DNA from 4 places in the Lysinibacillus sp. GW823-FHT06C08 genome. Region 1 is predicted to be linked to each of the others. Evidence: riboswitches for the same ligand, from Rfam matches in the RefSeq annotation. Region 1 holds a riboswitch; each other region holds the start of a gene.
What was found. A riboswitch is a leader RNA that binds a small molecule or an ion and turns the genes downstream of it on or off. The one in region 1 is predicted to bind S-adenosylmethionine.
Positions count from the first base shown of each region.

Region 2: another riboswitch for S-adenosylmethionine. It lies ahead of AC1Q6O_RS00580 (O-acetylhomoserine aminocarboxypropyltransferase/cysteine synthase family protein); the one in region 1 lies ahead of metA (homoserine O-acetyltransferase MetA).
Region 3: another riboswitch for S-adenosylmethionine. It lies ahead of AC1Q6O_RS15410 (cyclase family protein); the one in region 1 lies ahead of metA (homoserine O-acetyltransferase MetA).
Region 4: another riboswitch for S-adenosylmethionine. It lies ahead of AC1Q6O_RS16855 (methionine ABC transporter ATP-binding protein); the one in region 1 lies ahead of metA (homoserine O-acetyltransferase MetA).

Region 1 is NZ_JBXAHN010000008.1:151,265-154,380, forward strand. It holds gene AC1Q6O_RS17885 (TrmB family transcriptional regulator) at 1-454, shown strand, start outside; gene AC1Q6O_RS17890 (hypothetical protein) at 476-859, shown strand; gene AC1Q6O_RS17895 (nucleotide excision repair endonuclease) at 907-1,278, opposite strand; SAM riboswitch class I at 1,481-1,590, shown strand; gene metA (homoserine O-acetyltransferase MetA) at 1,690-2,625, shown strand; gene AC1Q6O_RS17905 (GerAB/ArcD/ProY family transporter) at 2,681-3,116, opposite strand, start outside.
Region 2 is NZ_JBXAHN010000001.1:113,007-116,122, forward strand. It holds gene AC1Q6O_RS00570 (DASS family sodium-coupled anion symporter) at 1-589, opposite strand, end outside; gene AC1Q6O_RS00575 (glycerol-3-phosphate acyltransferase) at 791-1,423, opposite strand; SAM riboswitch class I at 1,578-1,691, shown strand; gene AC1Q6O_RS00580 (O-acetylhomoserine aminocarboxypropyltransferase/cysteine synthase family protein) at 1,808-3,112, shown strand.
Region 3 is NZ_JBXAHN010000006.1:180,973-184,088, reverse strand. It holds gene AC1Q6O_RS15420 (Cof-type HAD-IIB family hydrolase) at 1-307, shown strand, start outside; gene AC1Q6O_RS15415 (DedA family protein) at 381-977, shown strand; gene AC1Q6O_RS15410 (cyclase family protein) at 1,007-1,744, opposite strand; SAM riboswitch class I at 1,833-1,939, opposite strand; gene AC1Q6O_RS15405 (YuzC family spore coat inner layer protein) at 2,038-2,439, opposite strand; gene AC1Q6O_RS15400 (helix-turn-helix domain-containing protein) at 2,589-3,116, opposite strand, start outside.
Region 4 is NZ_JBXAHN010000007.1:212,952-216,067, forward strand. It holds gene gcvH (glycine cleavage system protein GcvH) at 64-444, shown strand; gene AC1Q6O_RS16845 (toprim domain-containing protein) at 536-877, shown strand; gene AC1Q6O_RS16850 (thioredoxin family protein) at 893-1,204, shown strand; SAM riboswitch class I at 1,261-1,365, shown strand; gene AC1Q6O_RS16855 (methionine ABC transporter ATP-binding protein) at 1,449-2,477, shown strand; gene AC1Q6O_RS16860 (methionine ABC transporter permease) at 2,467-3,116, shown strand, end outside.

The DNA.
Region 1 (3,116 bases):
AGTGTTAATGCTAAAAGGGAAGCAGACAATCATCAATTATTGTCAAACCTTATTAAAAAAAGCAGAGACAAAAGTCATCCTATCGATGTGGGAAGATATGTACGATGCCTTACGCGAGGATATCGAAGGGGTATCACAGCATGTGGAGGTGCATGGCATTACCTTATATGTCGGGGAACATCTGGCATCTATCGATCAGCACAGAGCCACACACTATACGAGAAAGACTTCTACACCCCATTGGTTTATTTTATCGGTTGATGGACATGAAATGATTTATGGTCACTCGCCGTCAAACCAGGAAACCGCTTTTATAACGAATGATCCTGTGCATATTTATTTATTAGAGGATTATGTTTGGCATGATGTTCTTATCAATCGACTAGTGAAGCGTGATGATAAAGAGCTTGAGGACTGGATTGCTAAAGAACGTAAAGCATTTTTCTTAGAGTAGCTATAAGGGAAGGGGAGCATCTTGAAAAAATGGATGTTGCCAGTATTGTTTTATGTATTATGGATTGGCGGATGTGATTCTGCACCGCTGCTAGTTCCACCTAAGATTCAGGAGCTAACCATCGTTCCTGACCATATCCAACAGCATATTATAGCTCAAGAAAGAATTCAGTTATTGTATGAAGATGACATGACGTACTATCTTGTCATGTTTTCGAAAGGAAATGTGCTAGCAAGTGTGGCAGCAAATGAAGATCGGTTAGTCATTCATTTCAAGGAAGGAAGCGAGCAAAAGAAAGAAGCTCAACCGTATGTCTATGCCATCAATAAAAACCCGAAGCTGACGATTATTGAGCTATATATTAACGGCAAAAGCATGGCGATAGATCGCATGACTATGATGTAATAAAAAAACCGAAATCCCTAAAAAAGAGATTTCGGTTTTTGTTGATATTAATAAAATACTTTATCTACATTGTATTTGGAGCGGAACGTATTAATCGCATATGTTTCATAAATTTCACGTTCCATAGGATCTTCTACTTCATAGACTTCAATTTTAAAGACCTCGTCACGATAGTTTTTCAACGGAGATACATTGTCTTCAAAATGTTTTTTAATGCGTTGACGAATTTTACGTGCTTTGCCGACAAATAATAGCTCATTCTTTTCATTATAGAATAAGAAAATGCCGCCTTTATCACGTGTGATTTTGTGGAAGTCGATGAAACCAAAGTATGGTGTAATTGGGACATCACCTGGTTTTACATCTTGTTCGCGTTGGCGAATGACTACATCTGGTTTTGGAAATTCAATATTAATCAAAGTATTCACGTTCCTCTCTATTACTAAAGATATATGGTAACATAATAGCGGCATGTTTACCATAAAATTTCATGTAGAATAACCATATACAGCAAGCTTAGTGTTTATCAAATGATTGGAGAACATGCATAGGAATAACAAAATATTCTATGAATTATTGATATTCTAACTAGTCCATGTTACAATTCAAGATAATTAAATAATCTTATCAAGAGAAGCAGAGGGATTTGGCCCGATGACGCTTCAGCAACCTCTAACAAATGTTAGAAAGGTGCTAATTCCAGCAAAGGTTTTTCCTTTGAGAGATAAGAGTGAACGTGAAAAAAATCCTTCTCATTCTATCTCATATGGAATGTGGAGGATTTTTTAATTTTTTCGAAAAAGGAGCAAAAAAAGAGAGGGGAACGCAAGATGCCAATTAATATTCCGAAAAATTTACCTGCTGGAGAACATTTACGTGAGGAAAAAATCTTCGTAATGGAAGAGGACCGTGCGAGAACACAGCAAATACGTCCATTAAATATATTAATCTTAAATTTGATGCCTGAAAAAGAAAAAACTGAGCTACAATTACTACGATTACTAGGAAATACACCATTACAGGTGAATATTACTTTTTTAAACACAGCTACTCATGAATCTAAAAATGTCAGTAAGTCTCATTTACAATTATTCTACACAACGTTTAACCAAATTCGTCATCGACGCTATGATGGTATGATCATTACGGGTGCGCCAGTAGAAAAAATGCCATTTGAAGAGGTTAACTATTGGCAGGAAATTGCTGAAATTATGGATTGGTCAAAAAAGAATGTGACATCCGTGCTACATATATGTTGGGGGGCACAGGCTGCTTTATATCATCATTATGGGATTGGAAAGGTCGAGCTTTCTGCTAAATGCTCCGGCGTTTATTCTCATGTGATTACTGATTTAACAGTAGATTTAGTACGAGGCTTTAGTGATTTATTTACAGCCCCTCATTCTCGCTATACATCTGTCTCGATTGACGAGGTTCGCAATCATCCAGACTTACGCTTATTATCCTATTCAGAGGATGCAGGTGTATTTATCGTGCAATCCAAAGATAATAAAAACATTATGATTACTGGTCATTTAGAATATGATGCGACAACATTAGCCGATGAATACAGTCGCGATGTTGCCAAGGGCATCCATATAGACGTTCCAGTAAACTACTTCCCAAATGATGATCCAGCAAAGGCACCGATGAATACATGGCGTGCCCATACGCATTTATTGTTCTCCAACTGGTTGAACTACTACGTATACCAAGAGACACCATATGAATGGGATTTTGTGGACGAAATTGAATATCATATTTAAATAACACTAAAAAGTCTAATTTCTTCGCTAAGCAGCTTGAAGGAATTAGACTTTGTTATTCTAGATTTTTCTTGTCAGAACTCGTTTTATCTGGTGGCGCCTGGTCGTCCTGTTTGGATGTAGCGTTGCCCGCTTCAGAATTGTCTTGAGTAGAGACTGGATTATCTGTTTTTTTCTGATTGGAAACTGTATTATCTGGTGTCGCCTGATTGTCTTGCTTGGAAGCCATAGTCGCAGGTTTAGCCTGATTAACTTGAGTGGTACCTGTATTAGTATCGTTCGCCTGATTATCCTGATTGGAATCTGTATTAACAGGTTTTGTCTGATTATCCTGATTGGAATCCGTATTAACAGGTTTTGTCTGATTATCCTGATTGGAATCCGTATTAACAGGTTTCGTCTGATTCTCCTGATTGAAATCCATATTATCAGGTTTCGTCTGATTGCCTTGATTAGAAACCGCATTACTCGCATCAGTCATTTGCCCCTGA
Region 2 (3,116 bases), on a different contig from region 1:
AAGTAATAACGAGTAAAGCAGCAAGTCGACTATCACGTGGTAAACCGAATGCTGCGACCATTCCAAGAAGAATAGGGACTACTGCGCCAGCACGTGCAGTAGCTGAAGGAACAAAAAATGCAAGGGCAATTGAAACTAATATTGCACCGAAAACAATGGCTTTTGTTTTTGTTCCTACAAGTGAAAGAATCCAAAGAGCAAGTCGTTTATGCAAATTGGTAATTTGCATGGCTGCTGCTAGAAAAAGAGCCGCTGCTACTAGGGCCACGGCAGAGTTACTAAAACCACTTAATGATAGTTTTAAGGCGCTAGCAGTACCTAGTTGTGTTGTTGGATCATCCATGGATGGTGCAAGTCCTAGTAAAACAGTGACGAGTGCGATAATCATTGCAGAGCTAACAGGATATGAAACGGCCTCTGTTACCCACAGGATAACCGCGAAAGCTAAAATGGCTAAAGCGCGCTGTCCAGCTACAGGTAGCTCACCGTTATTAGGTAAAAAAATAATGATAATTAATAAAGCAAAAGCCAACCCAATCCATAAAGGCTTTAAATTACGCTTCGTTGTTGTTTGTTTAGGTGAAGACATATTTTCTCATCCCTTCTACGTCTACGTAAAAATGACGGTTATTATCCATAACATCGGCCAGTATAATGTTTTTTTAAGATAAGAATTCGTCCATTTGTTGTATAGAATGAAAAGAAGCAAAATATGTCTGTTTTACAGCTTTAATAGTAATTAAAGAGATAATTTATGGTCGTAAAAAATACAAATATCTCCTAAAAAATATTATTTCTTTTTCTTGAAGGCAGAAGTAACTTTAGGCTCGGTTCCATTGATTAAACGTTGAATATTTTCAATGTGCAAAATAATAGCAATAGCAAAAAGTAGAATGGTAATAATGGTCGGGCCAAGCCCAGGAATCCATAAATAAGTAGCGGTACAAAAAACGAGGTAAAACTCTAATACCCCAACAATTAAATAGTTCGTTGCAAAAGATAAAATAATAAATAGAATAAGTGCAAATAAACCAATCTTCCAATCAACCGCAAGTAAAATTCCAATGATAGAGGCAGTCCCTTTTCCACCATTGAAGCCCATATAAAAAGGGAAATTATGCCCCAAAATAACCCCTGCAGCTATCAAATAGGTGAGGAGCCATGTTTGTTCTGCTGTTAAATGTGTTGCATCTGTTAAATAAAAATGTGCACCGACGATGGCTACGACGCCTTTGCCAATATCGATAAGAGCTACTAAAACGCCATATTTCCAGCCGAGTGAAAGCGTAGCATTAGAGGCACCAGCATTGCCATGGCCAGCTTTTTTTAAATCAACCCCGGATAAAAATTGTGCCACTTTAGAGCCGTGAATACAGCCAATCAAATAGCCAACAACTAGAAAACAGATCACGGCTTTTACCATAAAAATACTCCTTTCAAATTTTTTTTAAAATAGTGTATGCGTTCTTACTACGTAAAAGAGCAGACAGAAGTTTCGGAAAAAATAAAATTTAGATGTTGACAGAAAAAAACTCTATGCTTATACTTTGTAACAACGATGGAAATTGAATCTCATACTCTTATCAAGAGCGGCGGAGGGATAGGCCCTATGATGCCCGGCAACCAGTAGGTGATGAACTTACTAAGGTGCTAATTCCTACAGATTCTTACTTGGATCTGGCAGATAAGGGGAGGAAAACTTGCAACCGCAACCCTCTTCTTAGCTGAAGAGGGTTTTTGTTTTCTACAGAAAAATCCTCCTCATCTCCGGTACCATCGTAAAAAAATAACCAAATGGAGGTACACAATGACAAATTTTAAACCAGAAACACTGCTGTTACATGGCGGTCAAGAACCAGACCCAGTGACGGGTTCTAGAACAGTTCCTGTTTACCGTTCAACTGCTTTCGTTTTTAAAGACACTGCTCATGCGCAACGTCTTTTTGCCTTAGAGGAAGCGGGAAACATTTACACGCGAATTACGAATCCGACAGTGGATGTTTTTGAAAAGCGTGTGGCTTTATTAGAAGGTGGGACGGCAGCAGTAGCACTTTCATCTGGTGCAGCAGCTATTGCATTTTCTATATTAAATCTAGCTGGAGCAGGAGATGAAATTGTAGCAGCCAGTTCTTTATATGGTGGTACGTATAATTTATTCGCTAATACATTACCAAACTATGGTATTAAAACGATTTTTGTAGATGAAACAAACCCAGAGAATTTTAAGGCTGCCATTACTGATAAAACAAAAGCTGTCTTCGCAGAAGTTTACGGTAATCCAAGCTTAAAGGTTTTAGATATTGAAGCTGTAGCTAAGATTGCACATGACAACAGCTTACCATTAATTATCGATAGTACATTTGCTTCTCCTTATGGTTCTACACCAATTGACTACGGTGCAGATGTGGTAGTTCACTCAGCAACTAAATGGATAGGTGGCCATGGGACAACTCTAGGCGGTGTTGTTGTAGACGCTGGTAAGTTTGATTGGACTAGTGGGCGATTCCCAGGCTTTACAGAGCCGGATGCTTCTTACCATGGTTTACGCTATGGAATAGATACAGCTTCTGCAGCATTTGCTACAAAGCTGCGTGTACAGCTGTTACGTGATTTTGGACCAACGTTAAGTGCAGATGCAGCTTTCAATCTATTACAAGGTTTAGAGACGCTTCATTTGCGTATCCCTAAACACAATGAAAATGCTTTAGCTGTGGCTGAATATTTACGTAACCACCCATCTGTGGAGTATGTAAATTATAATGGCCTGGAAGATTTTCCAACACATGAGTTGGCGAAAAAGTATTTAAAAAATGGCTTCGGCTCAGTGCTTACATTTGGCATTAAAGGTGGACGTGAAGCAGGACGAAAGCTTATTGATCATGTAAAGCTGTTTTCACATGTGGCAAATGTAGGGGATGCTAAGTCGCTAATTATCCATCCAGCATCTACTACACACCAACAATTATCAGCAGATGAACTAATTCAAGCTGGCGTAACCGAATCGCTCATTCGCTTATCAATCGGTTTAGAGGCAGTGGAGGACATCATTGCAGATTTAGAGCAGGCTATTACTCAGGCAACAGCAACAACTGAACAAACAGTAGAAGCGTAATATA
Region 3 (3,116 bases), on a different contig from region 1:
AAGATTAGCTTGTCAATTTTCGAATATATTACGGCAACGATGGCATCCTTATATTGTGAATGTCTTACAGCAGGATGTGTCCAAGTCGATAGCTGTGAAGGCTGTACTGGATTATTTTGAGATTAATTCTAAGGATGCAATAGCTTTTGGAGATGGAGAGAATGATATAGATATGCTAGAGCAGGTTGGCCTCGGGGTTGCCATGGGAAATGGGAGCCAAGCTCTAAAAAATGCTGCAGATTTTGTTACAAAGAAATCCATTGAAGGTGGCATAGATTTTGCTTTACGTCAGCTTCACATTATTTAACGACATATTTGCTTGAGCAATTTTTTAGGGATACGGTTATGACTGTATAGAAAAGGTGTTAGGTGGTCGGAAAATGGCGCAGCATGTGCAATCTCTAATTGAACATTACGGGTATTTTGGCATCATTGTAATCCTAATTGGAGGCATTGTTGGGTTGCCACTTCCTGATGAAGTATTTTTAACTTATGTAGGCTATAGTGTTTATCGAGAAAGTCTTGAACATATCCCAGCGTTAGTAAGCGCCCTGATTGGCGCCATGGGAGGTATTACTTTAAGCTACTATATCGGCCACCGATTTGGCTTACCGCTCTTGCAGAAATATGGGCCAAAATTTCATATAACTGAGCAAAAAATTGATTTTACTAAAAAAATGTTTACGAAAGTAGGTCCTTTTTTATTAATAGTGGGCTATTTTATTCCAGGTGTACGCCATCTGACAGCTTATATTGCGGCTATTAATAATTATCCCTATAAGAAATTCGCATTCTTTGCTTATACAGGAGCATTTATTTGGACGTTCACATTTATAACATTAGGAAAAGTATTAGGGGAGAAGTGGCGATTCGTCGGTTACTATTTGTCCCATTACAGTATTTATGTCATCTTACTGTTTGTCCTTGTCATGTTAATCGTTTATTATTTATTGAAAAAAAGAAACGTACAAAAGTAAAAGTCGGTATGATTCGTACCGACTTTTTGTTATGGCAAAATGGCAAATGATCGAACAGGGAATCCAGATGCTTTTTCAGGCTTAGGTACAATATTAAAAATAATAGCCCCTTTTGGAGGAAGCTTGTCCAAATTAGTCATAAGCTCAATTTGATAGGTGTCTTGATCAAGGACAAAATATTCTCCATCCAATTTGCCGCTTTGACGAAAATCAGTAGCAGAATCGGTATCAAAAGTTTCATGACCGATTGCACTTACTTTACGTTCCTTGAATAAAAATTGTAATGCCTCCAAGCCCCAGCCTGGAAGATGATTATGGCCATCCACATCTTTATTATTGAATGCTTCTTTATCGGGCCAACGCTTACTCCAATCTGTTCGCAGTGCCACAAAAGTACCTTCTTCTATTTGTCCATGTTGTGCCTCGAATTCTAGAATATCTTGGACACTGAGCGTAAAGTCATGATTACTAGTAGCTTCTTGTGATTTATCAATAACGATAAGCGGGAGAACGAGCTCCTTTAGCTCTAGTTCATCTAGAAAACGAGTATCTCTTACAAAGTGAACAGGTGGGTCAATATGTGTTCCATATTGTCCGGGAAAAGTAAACTGCTGTGCGAAAAAACCGTCATCATGCGAGAATAATGTTTCAAATTTAGCATCTTCAAACATAAAAAAATGAGGTGAATGTGGGCCGAAGGTATGTGTCAAATCGACCCATTGTTTTGATTTTAGTAAGTGCAATGCTTCTAAAAGTTCGTTAGACATTTAATTTCCTGCTTTCTAAAAGTAATGGTAAATAAAAAAGAGTCCTCTATAGAAGAGGACTCCCTGAATCATACGTGGGTAGTTCGTCTTCTCATCTTTCAGGCTTAGATTTTGCCAAAAGGAATTAGCACCATACTGATTGAGCTGGTTGCTGAGACTTCATCGGGCCGATCCCTCCGTCTCTCTTGATAAGAAATAGAATATAAGAATTTTCAGAAATAATAGTACAAATACTTTAGCATATATTTTTATAGTTTACAACTTTTATAGGATTACAGGGTTAAAATTTTTATTTACCAATTCAAAATTAACGTTACTCTACAGCAACCACTATCCATAAGCTGTATTCTAAAATTATCTGGTGTATAGTTGGTTTCGAATTTTGTAGTGACGCCTGTGGATGTAATCAATTTTTCGACCTCTGTTTTATTTGAAAGTTGTGCAGCATTTTTTAAATCATGGGCAAATTGTTGAGAGCTATCAATTTTATCCGTAAGTAATTGTGCTTGCTGCATAATCGCCTTTATCCGCGTAGCTGAAGATATTAATTTTTGTGTATCAACAGGGGGAAAGGCACTATTACTGGTCGGCATTGCTAAATGTTGAGAAAAGGGTCTAGCTGCAAGGTGATGGGCTGTCGATGGTATTGGGTAATGGTAGGGGTGAACAAAATACGGATAAGGATTATAATACAATTCAATTCCTCCTATCCAAAAGCTGATATCTTATCTTATGTATCATGATCTTTTTAGGTGTTTGGATAAAGATAGTCCTGTACAGGAGTGTAAAACATAATATGCTACATAAACAAAAAAGGAAGCCATGGCAGCTTCCTTTACGTTCTTTAGCCAAGAACATTTAATACATCGTCTATTTTTTTGCTATGTGATAGGATTCCATAATTCATCCACGTTAAAAAATCCACCTCATAAACACAGCTGCTCTTAACTGCTCTTAGGTTTTTCCACATAGAAGATTTTAAAATAGTACGCTCTTCATGCTCATAAATGGAGTGTTGCTTGTCGAAGGTGATAAACAAATGATCAGCGTCTAGCTGTAGCAGTTGATCTGATGTCAGATGAGCTTTACGCTGGTTAAGCGGTATTTTCCATACTAATGGATGAGGCGTTAAGCCCAAGTCACGATATAGGATTGGCCCTGTATAGCCGCATTCAGGGCCAGCATACAGTGTAATGCCAATGGCCGAAATGCGAAGAAATGCAACACTTTGCCCATAAACGGATTTACCGAGAATTCGTCGAGCCTTCTGTACCTTATCCTCATATTCCATGATAATGTCTTGCATCATAGAGGTTTTCCCTGTTAAATCAGCAATTTTAAAGAGAGTCGATTGCCAGTCCTCCCCAGGGTG
Region 4 (3,116 bases), on a different contig from region 1:
TTATAGGAGAAGTATGGCACACTGAAAGTGAATATATTACATAATTATGGAGGGGTTTTTTGCATGAGCACACCGAAAGACTTACGTTACTCTGAAGAGCATGAATGGGTAAAAGTAGAAGATGGAAAAGTACGTATTGGTATTACGCACTTCGCACAATCTGAATTAGGAGATATCGTTTTCGTTGAACTTCCACAAGTTGGCGATGAAATCAAAACTGATGATCCATTCGGTAGCGTAGAATCAGTAAAAACTGTTTCTGAATTATATGCACCAATCTCAGGTACTGTAGTGGAAGTAAATGCAGATTTAGAAGATAGCCCAGAATTCGTTAATGAATCACCATATGAAAAAGCATGGATGATCGTCGTAGAGCCTGCTGATGCATCAGAAGTTGATAAACTTATGACAGCAGAACAATACGAAGAGATGACTGCAGAATAAGACAAGCCATAATCAAAAAACGTCGGAAACTACCGGCGTTTTTTATTATATAATAATGTATAAGTGGATATGTCTAAATGGAGGTGGCGTAATGTTCGATGGGAAATGCTTGATAGTAGAAGGACGTTCAGATAAGCTACAAATTGAGCCGATTTTGAACGAGAATGTTACAATACTATGTACGAATGGAACAATTGGAGTGCATCAATTAGAGGAGCTAATAGACCCCTATGAGGGCTGCGAGCTATTTACTTTTTTTGATGCTGATACTTCAGGCGATAAGCTACGCGCTTTAATGGACAGACATTATCCGGAAGCGGAGCATTTACGTACAATGCCGACATATAAGGAAGTAGAAACGACACCAAGAAAAGTGTTAGCAATGATTTTACTGCGTGCGCATTTCTCCATCCATAATGAATATATTTTATAAGGTTGCGTGAACTAAATGGAAGAATGGTCAAAAGAGCAGTGGGAGTGGGCTTTACAGTCGGGAGAAAAAGCTGCGTTTTATTTATATACACCGATGTGTGGTACTTGTGCAGTGGCATCGAAAATGATGTCAATTGTAGAACAACTATTACCTCACCTAAAACTAGGGAAAGCAAATATTAATTTTTTGGAGCAAATTGCTATTGAACATCAAATTGAAAGCGTCCCATGTTTACTTGTGTGTGATGGCGGCAAAGTGACAGAAAAGATTTATGCTTTTCAATCCGTACCATTTTTGTACGAATTGTTAAAAAAATCAATTGACTGAACTTTATTAGCGTGGTAAAGTAACAAATATATTACTAAAACATTAAATATATCGAACTCTTATAAAGAGCGGCGGAGGGAAGTGCCCTATGAAGCCCGGCAACCATCACATAGTGAAAAGGTGCCAAATCACTCAAAGATTTTTTCTTTGAAAGATGAGAGAACGGTTCAACGTATAATACGTGACCCCTTCTACTTGTCTATAAGTGGAGGGGTTTTTTTATATAAGAAAAGGAGTATTCGCTATGATACAGCTTCAAAATATAACGAAGAAATACAAAACAGCAAATGGCGAATTAACGGCAGTCAAAGATGTTAACCTTACTATTAATAAGGGTGAAATTTTTGGCATTATCGGCTATAGTGGCGCTGGTAAAAGTACGATGATTCGTTTACTTAATGGTTTAGAGAAACCAACAGCAGGAACAGTAACGGTGAACAATCAAGAATTTTCTTCGATTAAGGGTCAAAAGCTTAGAGCAGCTAGACAAAAGGTTAGTATGATTTTTCAACATTTTAACCTACTTTGGTCACGAACAGTTGCAGAAAACATTGCCTTCCCATTAGAAATTGCAGGTGTATCAAAAGCTCAACGTGAGGCACGGGTGAAGGAATTGATAGCACTTGTTGGCTTAGAAGGACGCGATCAAGCATATCCATCGCAGCTGTCTGGTGGACAAAAGCAACGAGTAGGGATTGCACGTGCATTAGCAAATAATCCAGAGGTTTTACTATGTGATGAGGCAACATCTGCACTAGACCCAGAGACAACAGATGCCATTCTTGATTTACTGGTAGATATTAATGAACGGTTAGGGTTAACGATTGTCCTCATTACTCATGAAATGCATGTCATTCGCAAGATTTGTCATCGTGTAGCAGTGATGGAGGCAGGCGAAATTGTAGAGCGTGGGGAAGTATTGCAAGTTTTCCAGGCACCTCAGGCAGCCATTACTAAGAAATTTGTAGCCCAAATTACAAATACAAAGGAAACACAGGATACAGTAGAACAAATCAAAGCAAATTATCCAACTGGACAACTTGTCAAATTGATTTTTGTTGGTGAAAAAACAGAACAGCCAGTTATTTCACATCTAGTGAAGCAATTCGATGTGGAAGTAAGCATCGTACACGGAAATATTTCACAAACGAAAAATGGTGCATATGGTACCCTCATAGTCCAAATTGATGGGTCGAAAGCAAATGTGACTGAAGCCTTAAGCTATTTAAATACAGTGGAAGTACAAACGGAGGTGATTGCAGATGCTAACTAATCTCTTTCCGAATGTAGACTGGGATAGCATGTGGCAGGCTACGTATGAAACATTATATATGACGGCCATTTCTACAGTTATTACATTTATTCTTGGGTTAGCTATTGGAATCGTCCTATTTTTAACAAGTCCCAATCAGTTATGGGCTAATAAAATTGTTAGCTTTTTAACAGGGTCACTCGTTAACATTTTCCGCTCTATCCCATTTATCGTGTTAATTATTTTATTAATTCCATTCACTAAGCTTTTACTAGGTACAATCCGTGGAGCTAATGCTGCTTTACCTGCTTTAATTATCGGTGCGGCTCCATTCTATGCACGTATGGTATTAATTGCGTTACGTGAGATTGATAAAGGTGTCATTGAAGCAGCTCGTTCAATGGGGGCAAAAACATCCACAATTATTTGGAAAGTTCTAATCCCTGAATCATTACCAGCACTAATTTCGGGTATTACGGTTACGGCTGTAGCACTTGTTGGATATACAGCAATGGCAGGGATAATCGGTGCAGGAGGTCTTGGGAACTTAGCCTTCCTAGACGGGTTCCAAAGAAATCGCCAAGATGTGACATTAATGGCAACTATTTTGATCTTAGTAGTCGTCTTTATTATCCAATGGATTGGTGATTTCATTACAGA